Regions from separate parts of the Microbacterium sp. AC132 genome, predicted to be linked through region 2. Evidence: predicted binding sites of a transcription regulator. Region 2 holds the regulator's gene; the other holds the start of a gene.
The links. The regulator HrcA, encoded in region 2, represses chaperone genes, less so after heat shock. The targets are predictions, from matches to a motif close to TTNGCACTCGNNNNNNNCGAGTGCNAA.
Positions count from the first base shown of each region.

Region 1: groES (co-chaperone GroES) is a predicted target of HrcA. The motif match lies at 4,869-4,895, and genes of this name have one in related genera.

Region 1 is NZ_OZ409862.1:664,210-671,393, reverse strand. It holds gene tsaD (tRNA (adenosine(37)-N6)-threonylcarbamoyltransferase complex transferase subunit TsaD) at 1-828, shown strand, start outside; gene ACZZZQ_RS03110 (hypothetical protein) at 828-1,340, shown strand; gene ACZZZQ_RS03105 (hypothetical protein) at 1,344-2,405, shown strand; gene ACZZZQ_RS03100 (hypothetical protein) at 2,389-3,612, shown strand; gene ACZZZQ_RS03095 (class I SAM-dependent methyltransferase) at 3,627-4,835, opposite strand; gene groES (co-chaperone GroES) at 4,979-5,275, shown strand; gene rarD (EamA family transporter RarD) at 5,499-6,356, shown strand; gene ACZZZQ_RS03080 (ABC transporter substrate-binding protein) at 6,501-7,184, shown strand, end outside.
Region 2 is NZ_OZ409862.1:3,186,607-3,193,790, forward strand. It holds gene ACZZZQ_RS15300 (ABC transporter permease) at 1-332, opposite strand, end outside; gene lepA (translation elongation factor 4) at 573-2,426, shown strand; gene ACZZZQ_RS15310 (DUF1990 family protein) at 2,496-3,149, shown strand; gene hemW (radical SAM family heme chaperone HemW) at 3,166-4,383, shown strand; gene hrcA (heat-inducible transcriptional repressor HrcA) at 4,490-5,521, shown strand; gene dnaJ (molecular chaperone DnaJ) at 5,561-6,676, shown strand; gene ACZZZQ_RS15330 (16S rRNA (uracil(1498)-N(3))-methyltransferase) at 6,691-7,184, shown strand, end outside.

The sequences.
Region 1 (7,184 bases), 2.5 Mb from region 2:
AGTGGACCCGGCCTCGCGGGAGCGCTCATGGTCGGCGTCGGCGCCGCCAAGGGGCTGGCGGTGTCGCTCGACAAGCCGCTGTACGCGGTCAATCACCTGGTCGGACACATCGCCGCCGACATCCTGACTCCCGACTCCGAGCCATTGGAGTACCCGACGATCGCGCTGCTGGTATCGGGCGGGCACACCTCGCTGCTGCACGTGCGCGATCTCACGACCGACGTCGAGATGCTGGGCGAGACCATGGACGATGCCGCGGGGGAGGCGTTCGACAAGGTCGCCCGACTGCTGTCGCTGCCGTACCCCGGCGGACCCGAGATCGATCGAGCGGCACTCGACGGAGATCCGAACGCGATCCGCTTCCCTCGAGGGCTTTCGCGCGCCTCCGACCTCGCGAAGCACCGTTACGACTTCTCCTTCTCCGGGCTCAAGACCGCTGTCGCGCGCTGGGTCGAGCGCTGCGAGGCAGACGGCGTTCCCGTGCCCGTCGCCGACGTCGCCGCGAGCTTCCGTGAGGCGGTCGTCGATGTGCTCGTGACGAAGGCGCTCGCCGCGTGCGCAGACCTCGGCGTGCCCCGCCTGCTGCTCGGTGGAGGAGTGATCGCCAACCGACGACTACGCGAGGTCGCCCTCGCGAGGGCGGAGAAGGCCGGCGTGACGGTGCGCATCCCGCCGTTGTCGCTGTGCACCGACAACGGCGCGATGATCGCGGCGCTGGCCGCGGAGCTCATCGCGTCCGGCCGTCGCCCGTCGACGCTGGCGTTCGGAGCCGACTCGACGCTTCCCGTCACCGAGATCCAGGTCGACGAGCGCGTCGCGGTGATGTGATGAGCGACGTGCCTCGCACTCCGGATAGGGCGGGTGCAGAACCGGGGCCCGCCTCGAGTGCCGCGGTGCCGCCGACCAAGATCGAGCGCCCGAGCGGCGAGGTCGAGCATCCGGCGGGGTCGGCACGCATACCCGGGTCGCGCCGCGAGGGATACACGAAGCTCCCCACCGGCCCGGTCGGAGTCGAGCCGGTGGTCGTCACGGGGCCAGTCGCCGAGGACATCGGTCGGGAGAGCGACTGGGAGCCGGCGACGGGCACGTCCGCCGTGGACGACACCCGCCTCGCTCCCTGGGCGCTGATGGCGGCGGTCGTCGCCTTGGCCGCGTCGTTCTTCGTCGGCTGGGGCATCCCGATCGCCATCGTCGCCGTGATCGCGTCGATCATGTCGCTGCGCCGACCGGTCGAGAGCCGCGCCATCGCTCGTTGGGCGCTCGTTCTCGGTCTGTGTGCGACCGTCTACAGCCTCGGCTGGCTCGTCTGGGCCGGGATGCAGTTCGAGAGACTCGGATAGCCGATGCTCGACGCGGACCGATCCGTCGAGCTGCGCGCGCTCCAGGCGCGGGCGTACGGCCGTGCGGGGGCGTTGAGCGCGGCGGATGCAGCGCGGCTGCGTGAGCTGGAATCCGCGAAGACGCGTCTGGCGGGGCCGCCGGCGACGAGAAGTCCGGAGACGCGTGCGCCGGACCCTGCGCAGGCTCCGCGGGGCGTTGCCGAGGAGGAGGGGAGCGCGTCACCTGCCGACCCGGTCGTGGACGTCGAGCGCCAGGGCGAGTCCCCGCTCATCGCGCTGCGACACCATCGGCGTCTCGCGGTCGCGGTCGCCACGGCCTTCGCGGTCATCGGCCTCGCGCTGGGCTGGCTTCTCTTCACCGACCGGGGTCCCGCGCCGATGCAGCTCAGCGCCCAGCAGGAGGAGTGGCAGAGCGCGATCGTCGCATCGGGGGACTTCGACCCGGGGTCGGTGCGGGCCATGGCGGAGGAAGAAGGCGTCGTGATCTGGTTCGCGACGAAGAACGAGAGCGCTGACGTGTGCCTGGTGCTCGGACACGAGGACGCGACGGCTCCCGCGTGCACGACGCGGGAGCAGGCCGTGGTCCAGGGCGTGAATGCCACTCTCACGAAACCTGTGAGCCAGAGTCAGGCTTACGACGTCGAGGCGCAGATGTTCCTCACGCCGGCCGGCGAGCCGGCGGTCGTCACCCGCAGCTACATCACCTCGCCGCAGTCCACGGCGATGTTCGCCAGCCCCGACGAGGCGGAGGCGGCGACCGCCCTCGCCGAGCGGACGGGACTGGACCGGCGGACGATCCTGGTCGCCGGCTACGACGATGATGTGCCGATCTGGACGGGGATCGACATGTCCACGCAGAGGTACTGTCTCGTCTACGACGGGTCGATGCCCGACCCTCCGATGGCCTGCGATGACAGCATCATGCTCGCCGACGCGGACAGGACGCTCGTGCTCGACGTCGTGGGTGAGGGGAAGACGACCCGCTACGAGTACCGGTTCGGCTACGGTCAGCAGTACCTGACCGTGACGAAGGGCTGGGAGGGCGACGATGCTGCAGGAGAGTGACTCTGCTGAGCTGCGCGCACTGCAGGTCAAAGCGTACGGCCGCGACGGCGGCCTGACCGAGGCCGAGGCGGCGAGGCTGAGAGAGCTCGAATCGCTGCGCGGCGAGCCTGGCAGGCCTGACCGGGTCGACCCTGGCCCGCGCGACCGGGTCGACGCGCCGGTCGGGCAGGGACCGGCCCACGAGCCGCCGACGTCGGAGAAGCCGTTCCGTGACGGTCAGGCACCCGTCGCCGACGCTTCCCCCAGCGCTCCCGACGAACACGCGGACGACGGACGCCGGTCTGCCGAGACCGGAGGCCTCCGCGCCGCATTCCGTCAGCACTGGAAGGCGGTCGCCGCGGCATCCGCACTTCTGCTCGTGATCGGTCTCGGCACCGGCTGGGCGCTCTTCGGGCGTTCCGGCGATGCCGTCGCGTTGACTTCCGCGCAGCAGGAGCGGCGTGCGGAATTGCAGGCCGCGGGCGGGTTCGACCCGGGCAGTCTGCGCGCGATCGGACAGGACGAGGACGCCCTCGTCTGGTACGCGACGAAGGACGACGGCGAGACGGTGTGCCTGACGCTCGACGCCGCCGACAAGTCGGCGGATCAGTGCCAGCCCGCGTCCGATCTCGACAACGGGAACGGCATCGGCCTGAACGCGAGCGTCGCGGTGCCGGGGGAGGGGGACGAGGGCCTCGAGGAGATCTGGGCGTCCGCCGCGCGAGCGATGAACGGGGAGGTCGTCGGCATCATCCAGCGATGGCGTTCGGACGAGAACTCCTGGCTGTCGCAGTTCCAGGGCGACGAGCGGGAACGCGCCGAGCAGCTGGTCGAGGAGGGTTTCGAAGAGTTCTCCTTCTCGGTCGTCGGGTACTTCCGCGATGCGCCGGTCTGGCGCGCACAGCGCGTCGAGAGCGACGACATCCAGGACTGCCTCATCGTCGATGCCGTCCAGGCCGTCGAATGCCGCCCGGCGAGCGAGGGACAATCGTCGGCGGACGTCATCGAGGTCGCCGGAACCATCGTGGACGAGGCCGGAGGGATGATCTCCGACTGGAGCGTGCGTCTCGCGTACACGTCGAACGGCATGCCCTACCTCGTGGTGTCCGGAGACAGCACGACGGCGACGGCTGAGCAGACGGTGAGGCCCGGTGAGACACTCGCGCTCGGCGGCGAATACCAGGATCCGATCCAGGTCGACATCCCGTCCGACGACTCCGAGGGCTAGGCGCCGGGGAGACGTCAGCCCGCTGCCGGCACCCGATCGGCGAGGATCGCTCGTCGCTGATCACCCACGCGAGTGAGGATCAGCGTCGCGGTCTGCTCGCCCCGCAGCGCCAGCTTCTTGCGGAAGGCCGCGGGGTCGATGTCCATGCCGCGCTTCTTGATCTCGAGGGATCCGATGTCGTTCGCCTTGAGGACTGCGCTGATCGCCTTCGGGTTCGCCGGCATCGTCTCGCGCACCCGGAACGACTGCACGAACGGACTGGTGACCGCGGCGTCGGAGGTGAGATACGCGATGCGCTCGTCGAGCATTCCCGCGTCGAGGCTGCGCGCGACATCGCCGATCAGACGCGCCCGGATCACCGCCCCGTCCGGCTCGTGCAGGAACGCGCCGAGTTCGCGCACGGGCTCGTCGACGGCGTCGGCGCCTGCGGTGAGTTCATGTGAGCGCTCGCCGCGGATCACGAGGGCGGAACGGCGGATGCCGTCGCGGGCGAGTGCGCGCGTCCAGAGCACGAGCTCGACCACGCTGCCGTCTGCGCTCACCCACTGCGCCTCGGCGTCGACGGGAAGCGAATCGCGGTCGTGACCGGGACCGAGCTTGATGCCCGTCGATGTGCGTGAGGCCACGTCGAAGGCCCAGTCCAGCGGCGGAGAGTAGTCATCGGACGAGACCCGGCGCGTCTCGCTGTGCCCGGCGGTGCGGCGGGCCGGATCCATCCAGATCGCCTGGTTCTCGTCGCCCTCGACGGGCACGTGCGCCTCGGCCGTGCCGTGGATCACCCTCGCGCTGTCTCCGAGAGGCGCCAGGTTGTACGCCGCGATCGCCGAGGTCACCTCGTCGGCGTCGACGGCGACGACGTCGAGCCCTGCACCGGCGAACGCAAGAGAATCCCCGCCGATGCCGCAGCCGAGATCCGCGACGCGAGTGATGCCGGCGCGGCGCATCCGCTGGGCATGCCGGGCGGCCACGCCCAGCCGTGTCGCCTGCTCGAGTCCGGCCCGGGTGAACAGCATCCGGGCCGCGAAGTCGCCGAACTTGCCTTTCGCCTTGGTGCGAAGTCGTGCCTGTCCGACCACGGCCGAGACGAGCTCGGGCGAGTGGCCGGCCGCACGCAGCCGGGATACGATCCGAGCGACGTCGGCGACCTCGTCGACGGGGCCGAGTTCGTCCAGCGCCTTCAGGCCCTCGGGGGTGAGCAGTGCGCGCAGCTCGGAGATCTCCACTGCCCCAGCTTAGGCGGCGGGCTGTTCGCCGCATTGGCACTCGCATTGCGTGAGTGCCAGCGGAACGCCTAGACTGGATTAGCACTCTCGGGTTGAGAGTGCGAAAAGTCTTCCTGTCAGCGTCAAGAAAGAAGAGGTAGACCGTGTCGGTTTCCATCAAGCCGCTCGAGGACCGCATCGTCATCAAGCAGGTCGAGGCCGAGCAGACCACCGCGAGTGGCCTGGTCATCCCCGACACCGCCAAGGAGAAGCCCCAGGAGGGCGAGGTCGTGGCCGTGGGCCCCGGCCGCATCGATGACAACGGCAACCGCGTTCCGCTCGACGTCGCCGTGGGCGACCGTGTGCTCTACAGCAAGTACGGCGGCACCGAGGTGAAGTTCGGCGCAGACGAGTACCTCGTCCTGTCGGCTCGCGACGTGCTCGCAGTCGTCGTCCGCTGAGACAACGTCTTCGGAAGGCCCGGATGCATCACGCATCCGGGCCTTCCTGCGTGTTCGGCCACCGGTGCATCGATTCCTGCCAATGTCCGGATGGCGGGTCTCGTGGGTCGGAGGCGGCGCGGCGACGGGCATAGGGTTGTGCGGTGACCCCGACGAACGCCGCCTCCCGAGCCACTCAGACGGCGGGAGTCGCGTACGCGGGGGAGCGTATCTGCTCTGGGGCGTGCTGCCCCTCTACTTCCTGCTGCTCGTGCCCACCGGTCCGTGGGAGGTCGTCGCGTGGCGCGTGCTGCTGTCGTTCGTCTTCTGCCTGCTCCTCCTCACCGTGATGCGCGGCTGGGCCGCCTTCGGCGTCATCGTCCGGCAGCCGAGGCTGCTGGGATGGACGGCTCTGGCGGGTGTCCTGATCTACGTCAACTGGCAGGTGTTCCTCATCGGAACCCTCTCCGGGAACATCGTGGAGACCAGCCTCGGGTACTTCATCAACCCGATCACCACCGTGCTGCTCGGGGTGTTCGTGCTCAAGGAGCGCATCCGCAGGCTCCAGTGGGCGGCGATCGGCATCGCGGCGGTCGCCGTGATCGTGATCGTCCTCTTCTACGGCGAGTTCCCGTGGATCGCCCTCTCGCTGACGGCTTCGTTCGGAGTCTACGGACTCATCAAGAAGAAGATCGGCCCCGCGGTCGATGCGGTCAGCGGACTCACGCTCGAGTCGTTCTGGCTGATCCCGATCGCCATCGTGCAGCTGATCCTCGTCGCCGCCACCCCCGCCGGGATCACGATGGGCTCCCAGGGTGTGTGGCATGCGGTGCTTCTCGCATTCGCCGGTGTGGCCACGGCGGTGCCCCTGCTGCTCTTCGCCGCGGGCACCCGGCGCATCAACCTCACCGTCATCGGGATGATCCAGTTCGTCACCCCCGTCATGCAGTTCATCATCGGCGCGGTCGTGCTCGGCGAGCCGATGCCGCCCGAGCGGTGGGCGGGCTTCATCATCGTCTGGGTCGCGATCCTCGTGTTCCTGATCGACCTGCTGCTCGCCGCGCGTCGCGGACGCCGGATCGATCAGCCGACACTCGTCTGAACTCCCGGTTCACCCGTCCGGAAACTCGGTGTCGGATCGTTAACGCACCGAAACATCGGCGACCCCTACGCGAAGCCTTTCAGTCCTAGTGTTAGAGCACCCGACCGTGGTCACAATCCACGGCCAGTCACGCAAGGGAGCATCATGACCTCATTCACGCGCTCGCGCAGCGCCAAGATTCTCGCCGGAGTCGCGCTGCTGAGCGTCTCGGCGATCGTCGTCGCGGGCTGCAGCGGCACGCCCTCTGAGGAGCCGTCCGACGGTGGTGGCGGCGGCGGATCGTCGGCCGACCTCACGCTCGAGCTCGGCTCGCTGCTGCCGCAGACCGGTTCGCTGTCGTTCCTCGGCCCGCCCATGGAATCCGGCGTCGGCCTCGCGGTCAAGGAGGTCAACGATGCTGCTGCCGGCGTCACGATCAACCTGACGGCTGAGGACGAAGGCGACACCGACACCAAGGCCTACGAGACGTCGATCAGCAAGCTCCAGGGCGCGGGCGTCACCGCCATCGTCGGCGCCGCGGCGTCGGGCGTCTCACGCCTGATCCTCGACGGAAACGTCAGCGCCGGCATCCTGCAGATCTCGGCCTCGAACACCGGCCCGGACTTCACCGACTGGGACGACAACGGTCTCTACTTCCGCACCGCGCCCAGCGACCTTCTGCAGGGTGAGGTCCTCGGCAACCTGATCGCCGAAGACGGACACAAGACCCTCGGCGTGATCTACCAGAACGACGCCTACGGAACCGGACTGTTCGACAACATCAAGTCGACGTTCGAGAACGCGGGTGGCGAGGTCGTCGCTGACGCGTCGTACAACGTCGGTGACGGT
Region 2 (7,184 bases):
ATGATCGTCGCCCCGAGCACGAGCTCGGCGCTGATCCAGACCCGGTATGCGACCTGCTCGTTGACGGACTCGCCTGTGGGGCCGACTCCCCAGTCCCAGCGGAAGAGGATGCTGGAGAACCAGGTCCACCATCGTTCGATCAGGGGGACCGATTCGCTGAGGTTGCGAGGCTTCAGCAGCGCATCGATCTGATCGGGCGAAAGCGGAGGTCGACGTCCGACGTAGTTGTTCTCGGGATCGAGATACAGCCACGCGAGGAAGTAGGTGATGTTCGTCGCGATGACGATCATCAGCACCCATCCCAGCAGGCGGCGCAACAGATACTTGATCAAGGTGATGATTCTTTCTCTTTTACAGACGCGCGCGGGATCCGCCGACGCAACGCTGAGCCGGGAAGACAGTCAATCACCATCAGCCGATCTGCGCGACACGACGCCTGCACTTGGTCTGTGACGGAGTCTTATCGCTCACGGGATCCGGTGTCACGGATGGCTCCCGGGCAACCTCGGCAGAATATCACCGGATCGCACGAAGCGGGCATAAGCCTCGCCTCACCGTAGAATCGTCAGGACATGTCACCACGCGCTCTCACTCCGCTTCAGCCTGCCGCGACGCCTTCGGCGCAGATCCGCAACTTCTGCATCATCGCGCACATCGACCACGGCAAGTCGACCCTCGCCGACCGCATGCTCCAGATCACCGGCGTGGTCTCGGATCGCGACATGCGCGCGCAGTACCTCGACCGCATGGACATCGAGCGTGAGCGCGGCATCACCATCAAGAGCCAGGCCGTGCGGATGCCGTGGGAGATCGACGGCGAGACCTTCGCGCTCAACATGATCGACACCCCGGGGCACGTCGACTTCACCTACGAGGTGTCCCGGTCTCTCGCCGCCTGCGAGGGCGCGATCCTGCTCGTCGACGCCGCCCAGGGCATCGAGGCCCAGACTCTGGCGAACCTCTACCTCGCGCTCGAGAACGACCTGCACATCATCCCGGTGCTGAACAAGATCGACCTGCCGGCGGCCGACCCCGACAAGTACGCCAAGGAGCTGGCATCGCTCATCGGCGGCAAGCCCGAGGACGTGCTCCGTGTCTCGGGCAAGACCGGTGTCGGCGTCGAGGAGCTGCTCGACCGACTGGTCAAGGAGATCCCCGCACCCGTCGGAGACGCCGATGCTCCGGCCCGCGCCATGATCTTCGACTCCGTCTACGACGCCTACCGCGGGGTCGTCACCTACGTCCGCATGGTGGACGGCAGCCTGTCGCCCCGCGAGCGCATTCAGATGATGTCGACGGGTGCCAACCACGAAGCGCTCGAGGTCGGCGTGTCGAGCCCCGAACCGGTGCCGTCCAAGGGGCTCGGCGTCGGCGAGGTCGGCTACCTCATCACCGGTGTGAAGGACGTCCGTCTGTCGAAGGTCGGTGACACGATCACGACGGCACGCAGGCCCTCGACCCAGGCTCTGCCGGGCTACACCGACCCGAAGCCGATGGTCTTCTCGGGGATCTACCCGATCGACGGCAGCGATTACGCGGAGCTCCGGGAGGCGCTCGACAAGCTCAAGCTCTCCGACGCCTCGCTGCAGTACGAGCCTGAGACCTCGGTCGCCCTCGGTTTCGGCTTCCGCTGCGGGTTCCTGGGACTCCTGCATCTCGAGATCATCACCGAGCGTCTCGAGCGAGAATTCGGCCTCGACCTCATCACCACCGCACCCAGCGTGATCTACGAGGTGCTCACGAGCGACACGGGCGAGACCGTGACGGTGACGAACCCGAGCGAGTACCCCGACGGTCGCATCGGCTCGGTGTCGGAGCCGATGGTGAAGACCGCGATCCTGCTGCCCAAGGACTACGTGGGCACGGTCATGGAGCTCTGCCAGTCTCGTCGCGGAGCGCTGCTGGGCATGGAGTACTTCTCCGAGGAGCGCGTGGAGCTCCGCTACATGATGCCGCTCGGTGAGATCGTCTTCGACTTCTTCGACCAGCTCAAGTCCAAGACCCAGGGCTATGCCTCGCTCGACTACGAACCCGCCGGACAGCAGGAGGCGGACCTTGTCAAGGTCGACATCCTGCTGCAGGGTGACAAGGTCGACGCGTTCAGCTCGATCGTGCACCGCGACAAGGCCTACGCCTACGGCACGCTGATGACGGAGCGACTGCGCAAGCTGATCCCTCGCCAGAACTTCGAGGTGCCGATCCAGGCCGCCATCGGCGCCAGGATCATCGCCCGCGAGACGATCAGGGCGCTGCGCAAGGACGTGCTCGCCAAATGCTACGGCGGTGACATCAGCCGCAAGCGCAAGCTCCTCGAGAAGCAGAAAGAGGGCAAGAAGCGCATGAAGATGGTCGGTCGTGTCGAAGTGCCGCAGGAGGCGTTCATCGCAGCGCTCTCCGGCGACGTCGAGGGCAAGGACAAGAAGTAGGACCTTCGGGCCGGGCTGTTCCCGGCGTGGAGGGTGATCGTCCAGGGAACGGGAAGTAGGCTGGAAGGCATGCGGCGCGGGACTTTCCGAGACGACACGGTTGACTATGCGGCCGTGGGTGCGACCCACGCGCCCGATCTGATGCAGTACCCGCCGGAGCGCAGCATCCCGGCGGAGAACTCCTGGCGGATCGGCAGCGGTCATGACCGCTTCCAGTCCGCGGGCGAAGCGCTGCTGACCTGGACCGCGCAGCGCGCGGCGGGCCTCAGCATCGAGGATGTGCGCCCCGCGCCCGGTCCCGCCTACGCCGGTGTCAGCTTCGACGCCGAGGGCACTCCGATCGCACCGAGCAAGAACGACGTCGAACAGCGCTTCGACGCGGAAGGCACCCCGTTCGCCGGCCCGGGCATGACGTTGCGTCTGCATGGGCGGGTTGCCGGCATGCGGGCGGATGCCGAGCTGCGCGTGATCTCCGTGACCGAGGAGAAGCGCCGGATCGGATTCGTGCTGGGCACGGTCGGAGGCTCGGTGGTGCGCGGTGAGGAGTCCTTCGACATCGACTGGCGTGAGGACAACGACGAGGTGTGGTTCTCCGTCCGTGCCTTCGACGCGCCGAACTCCCTGCTCTACCGCGTCGTCCCGCCGCTGGTGAAGCGCCGTCGCCGGGAACTGTTCGCACGCTATCTGCGGGCGATCTCGCCGCTGTACGCGACTCCGGTCTGATGGTCGCACCTCTCTGATGGCCGGTCCGCTTCCACTCGGCGATCCGGCACCGGCAGACGGACATCTGCCCTCCGATCTGCCGATCGATTCCTCCGTGCCCTTCTCCGCATACCTGCACGTCCCCTTCTGCCGGGTGCGGTGCGGCTACTGCGACTTCAACACCTACACCTCGGGAGAGCTCCGCGGCGCAAAGCAGGAGGACTACGCCTCGACGCTCATCACCGAGATCGCCCTGGCGAGGCGCGTTCTCGCGGATGCGGGCGCGCTGCGCCCGATGGACACCGTGTTCTTCGGCGGCGGCACGCCGACTCTTCTGCCCGCGGGGGATCTCGCCCGGATGCTCGGTGCGGCGACCGACGCGTTCGGCCTCGTCGACGGCGCCGAGATCACGGTCGAGGCGAACCCCGACACGGTGACGCCCGAGGTCGCGCGGACCCTCGCGGATGCCGGCGTCACGCGGCTGTCGATCGGCATGCAGTCGGCAGTGCCGCATGTGCTCGCCGCTCTCGACCGCACTCATCGCCCCGAGAACGTGACGACAGCGGTCGCCGCGGCGAAGGACGCTGGCCTCGCCGTGAGCGTGGACCTCATCTACGGCGCCCCCGGTGAGTCGATCGGTGATTGGGAGGCGTCGCTCGACGCGGCGCTCGCACTCGAGTCGGACCACATCTCGGCGTACGCGCTGATCATCGAGGACGGCACGAAGCTCGCGCGACAGATCCGCCGAGGCGAGGTGCCGGCGCCGGACGACGACCTGCAGGCCGACATGTACGAGCTCGCCGATGCGCGTCTCGCAGCGGCGGGCTTCGACTGGTACGAGATCAGCAACTGGTCTCGCTCGCCCGAGCAGCGTTCGCGGCACAATCTCGCCTACTGGCGGGGGAGCGACTGGTGGGGATTCGGTCCCGGCGCGCACAGTCACGTCGCCGGCCTGCGGTGGTGGAACGTCAAGCATCCGGCCGCGTATGCACAGCGGCTCGCCGCAGCGGAGTCTCCCGCCGCCGGCACGGAGCGGCCGGACGAGCAGTCGACGACGCTCGAGCGCATCCTGCTGCTGAGTCGCATCCGCGAGGGCATCGCCGTCAGCGACCTCGCCGCGGACAAGAGGACACGCGTCGCGGGTCTGATCGCGGATGGGCTCGTCGACCCGGCCGCTGCCGTTCGCGGACGCGTGCAGCTCACACTGCGGGGGCGCCTGCTCGCCGATGCCGTCGTGCGTGAGCTCACCGACTGATCGGCGACCGCTGAGTCCGGACATCGTGCCGGATCAGCACGTGGTCGGCGTCGGCGGGTAGAATTGGCACTCGTAGCCAGTGAGTGCCAAGAGGGAGGGAGTTGCGATGGTCAGCGAAAGAGGCCTCCAGGTTCTCCGCGCGATCGTGCAGGACTACGTCGAGACCCATGAACCCGTCGGCAGCCGATCGATCGTCGACCGATACTCCTTCGGCGTGTCCGCGGCGACGATCCGCAACGACATGGCACTGCTCGAAGACGAAGAGCTGATCGCCGCCCCGCACACCTCCTCCGGTCGCGTTCCCACCGACAAGGGCTACCGCGTGTTCGTGGATCATCTCGCCCAGCTGCGGCCACTGTCGGTCGCGCAGCGCACGGCCATCGAGTCCTTCCTCACCGCTCCCTCCGACCTCGACGACCTGATGGTGCGCACGGTCCGAGTGCTGACGCAGCTCACGGGGCAGGTCGCGCTGGCGCAGTACCCGTCATTCGCGCGCGCGCATCTCACGCATCTCGAACTCGTGGCGCTGGCGCCGAATCGTCTGCTCATCGTGCTCGTCACCGACGCGGGCGGCGTCTCGCAGCGCATCGCCCCGCTGCCCGTCGACGTCGACGACGCCGACATGGCGCTGCTGCGTGCTCGTCTCTCCGCCCTGATCACGGGCCGGGCGGTGAGCGACGCCGCTGAGCGGCTGCAGGCGCTTCTCGCGGACGACGCACACAGTCATGACGTCGTACTGCGCGCTCTCGCGACGATCGTCATCGACGAGCTCGGCGCCTTCCGTCAGGAGCGCCTGGTGATGGCCGGAGCAGCGACTCTGGCTCGACGCGAGCAGGACTTCCGCGGCAGCATCCACCCTCTGCTCGAGGCGATCGAGGAGCAGGTGACGCTGCTGCGGCTGATGAGCGAGATGGAGGCGGACTCCCACGGTCTCGCCGCCAGCATCGGCACCGAGAACGCGTCCTTCGGCCTCGGCGAGGCATCGATCGTGGCCAGCAACTACGCCGCCCCCAGCGGCACAGCGCGAGTCGGCGTGATGGGGCCGACGCGCATGGACTATCCGAGCAATCTCGCGGCGGCGCGGGCCGTGGCCCGCTATCTGTCTCGGATGCTCGACGAAGACGAGGCGGCCCGCTGACGCGGCCGCCCAGAGAACAGCACACGCAGAAGGGCCATTGTGGCAGACCACTACGAGGTACTCGGCGTCTCTCGTGACGCCTCCACCGACGAGATCAAGAAGGCGTACCGACGCCTCGCTCGTCAGCTCCACCCCGATGTGAATCCGGGTGAAGACGCGGCCGAGCAGTTCAAGCTCGTCACGCATGCATACGACGTCCTGAGCGACGACGATTCCCGTCGCCGCTACGACATGGGCGGCGGAGACGGCGCCGCTGGCAACTTCCAGGGCTTCGGCGGCTTCGGGGACATCTTCGAGACCTTCTTCGGCGCGGGCCAAGGCGGTGGCAGGGGCGCGCGTCCGCGGTCACGCCGCGAACGGGGACAGGACGCCCTCGTCCGGGTGACCCTCGATCTCGGCGACGTCGTCTTCGGTGCGCACCGCGACATCGAGGTCGACACGGCCGTGCTGTGCGAGACGTGCAACGGCTCGTGCTGCCAGGAGGGCACGTCGCCCGTCACCTGTGACATCTGCGGCGGCTCCGGACACGTTCAGCGTCAGGTGCGGAGCCTGCTCGGCAACGTCGTGACCTCTCAGCCCTGCGGCACCTGCGAGGGCTACGGCACGACGATCCCGTATCCGTGCGGCACCTGCGGCGGCCAGGGGCGGGTGCGCTCGCGTCGCACCGTCTCGCTCGACATCCCCGCCGGCGTCGAGACCGGGCTGCGCCTGCAGCTGCCGGGCTCTGGCGAGGTCGGCAAGGCGGGTGGCCCGAACGGCGACCTGTACGTCGAGGTCACCGTGAACCCGCACCCGTCTTTCAGCCGCGACGGCGACGACCTGCTGGCGACGCTGGAGGTGTCGATGCCGGATGCGATCCTCGGCACCGAGACCACGATCCAGGGTCTCGACGGCGAGGTCGATCTCGAGATCCGCTCGGGCGTCCAGTCCGGCGACGTGCTGACGATCAAGGGCCGCGGCATCACGCCGCTGCGGGGCAACCAGCGCGGCGACCTCCGCGTCGGCGTGCAGGTGGTCACTCCGACCCGGCTCGACTCCGCGCAGCGCGCGCTCATCGAGGACTTCGCGAAGAAGACCAAGGCACCGGGCCCGCAGCTGGCGCAGTTCCAGCAGGGGCTGTTCTCGAAGCTCCGCGACCGCTTCCGTTCGCACTGATCCGGACGGCGCTCATGGCACTCCACTTCCTCGTCGAGAACTCCTCGGATGCCGCGGTCGGAGACCTCGTGTCGCTCACCGGCGCCGAGGCGAAGCACGCCGCCGTCGTCCGACGGCTCCGCGTCGGCGAGGCGGTGACGGTCGGCGACGGCTCGGGGGTGTGGCTGACCGGCGTCGCCGAAGAGGTGTCTCCGTCCCGCGTCGACGTGCGCGTGGCCGAGCGATCGGTCGACCCCGCGCCCAGCCCTCGCATCGTGCTCGTGCAGGCTCTCGCGAAGGGCGATCGCGACGAGCTCGCCGTGCAGGCGGCATGCGAGCTCGGCGTCGATGAGATCGTGCCGTGGCAGGCGAGTCGAAGCGTATCCCGATGGGATGGTCCCAAGGCCGTCAAGGGGCGCGAGCGGTGGGCGACGATCGTCCGCGAGGCGGCGAAGCAGGCTCACCGGGCGTGGGTCCCGGAGGTGGCGCCTCCGGCGTCGACCGCCGACCTCGCGAGACGCGCCGCATC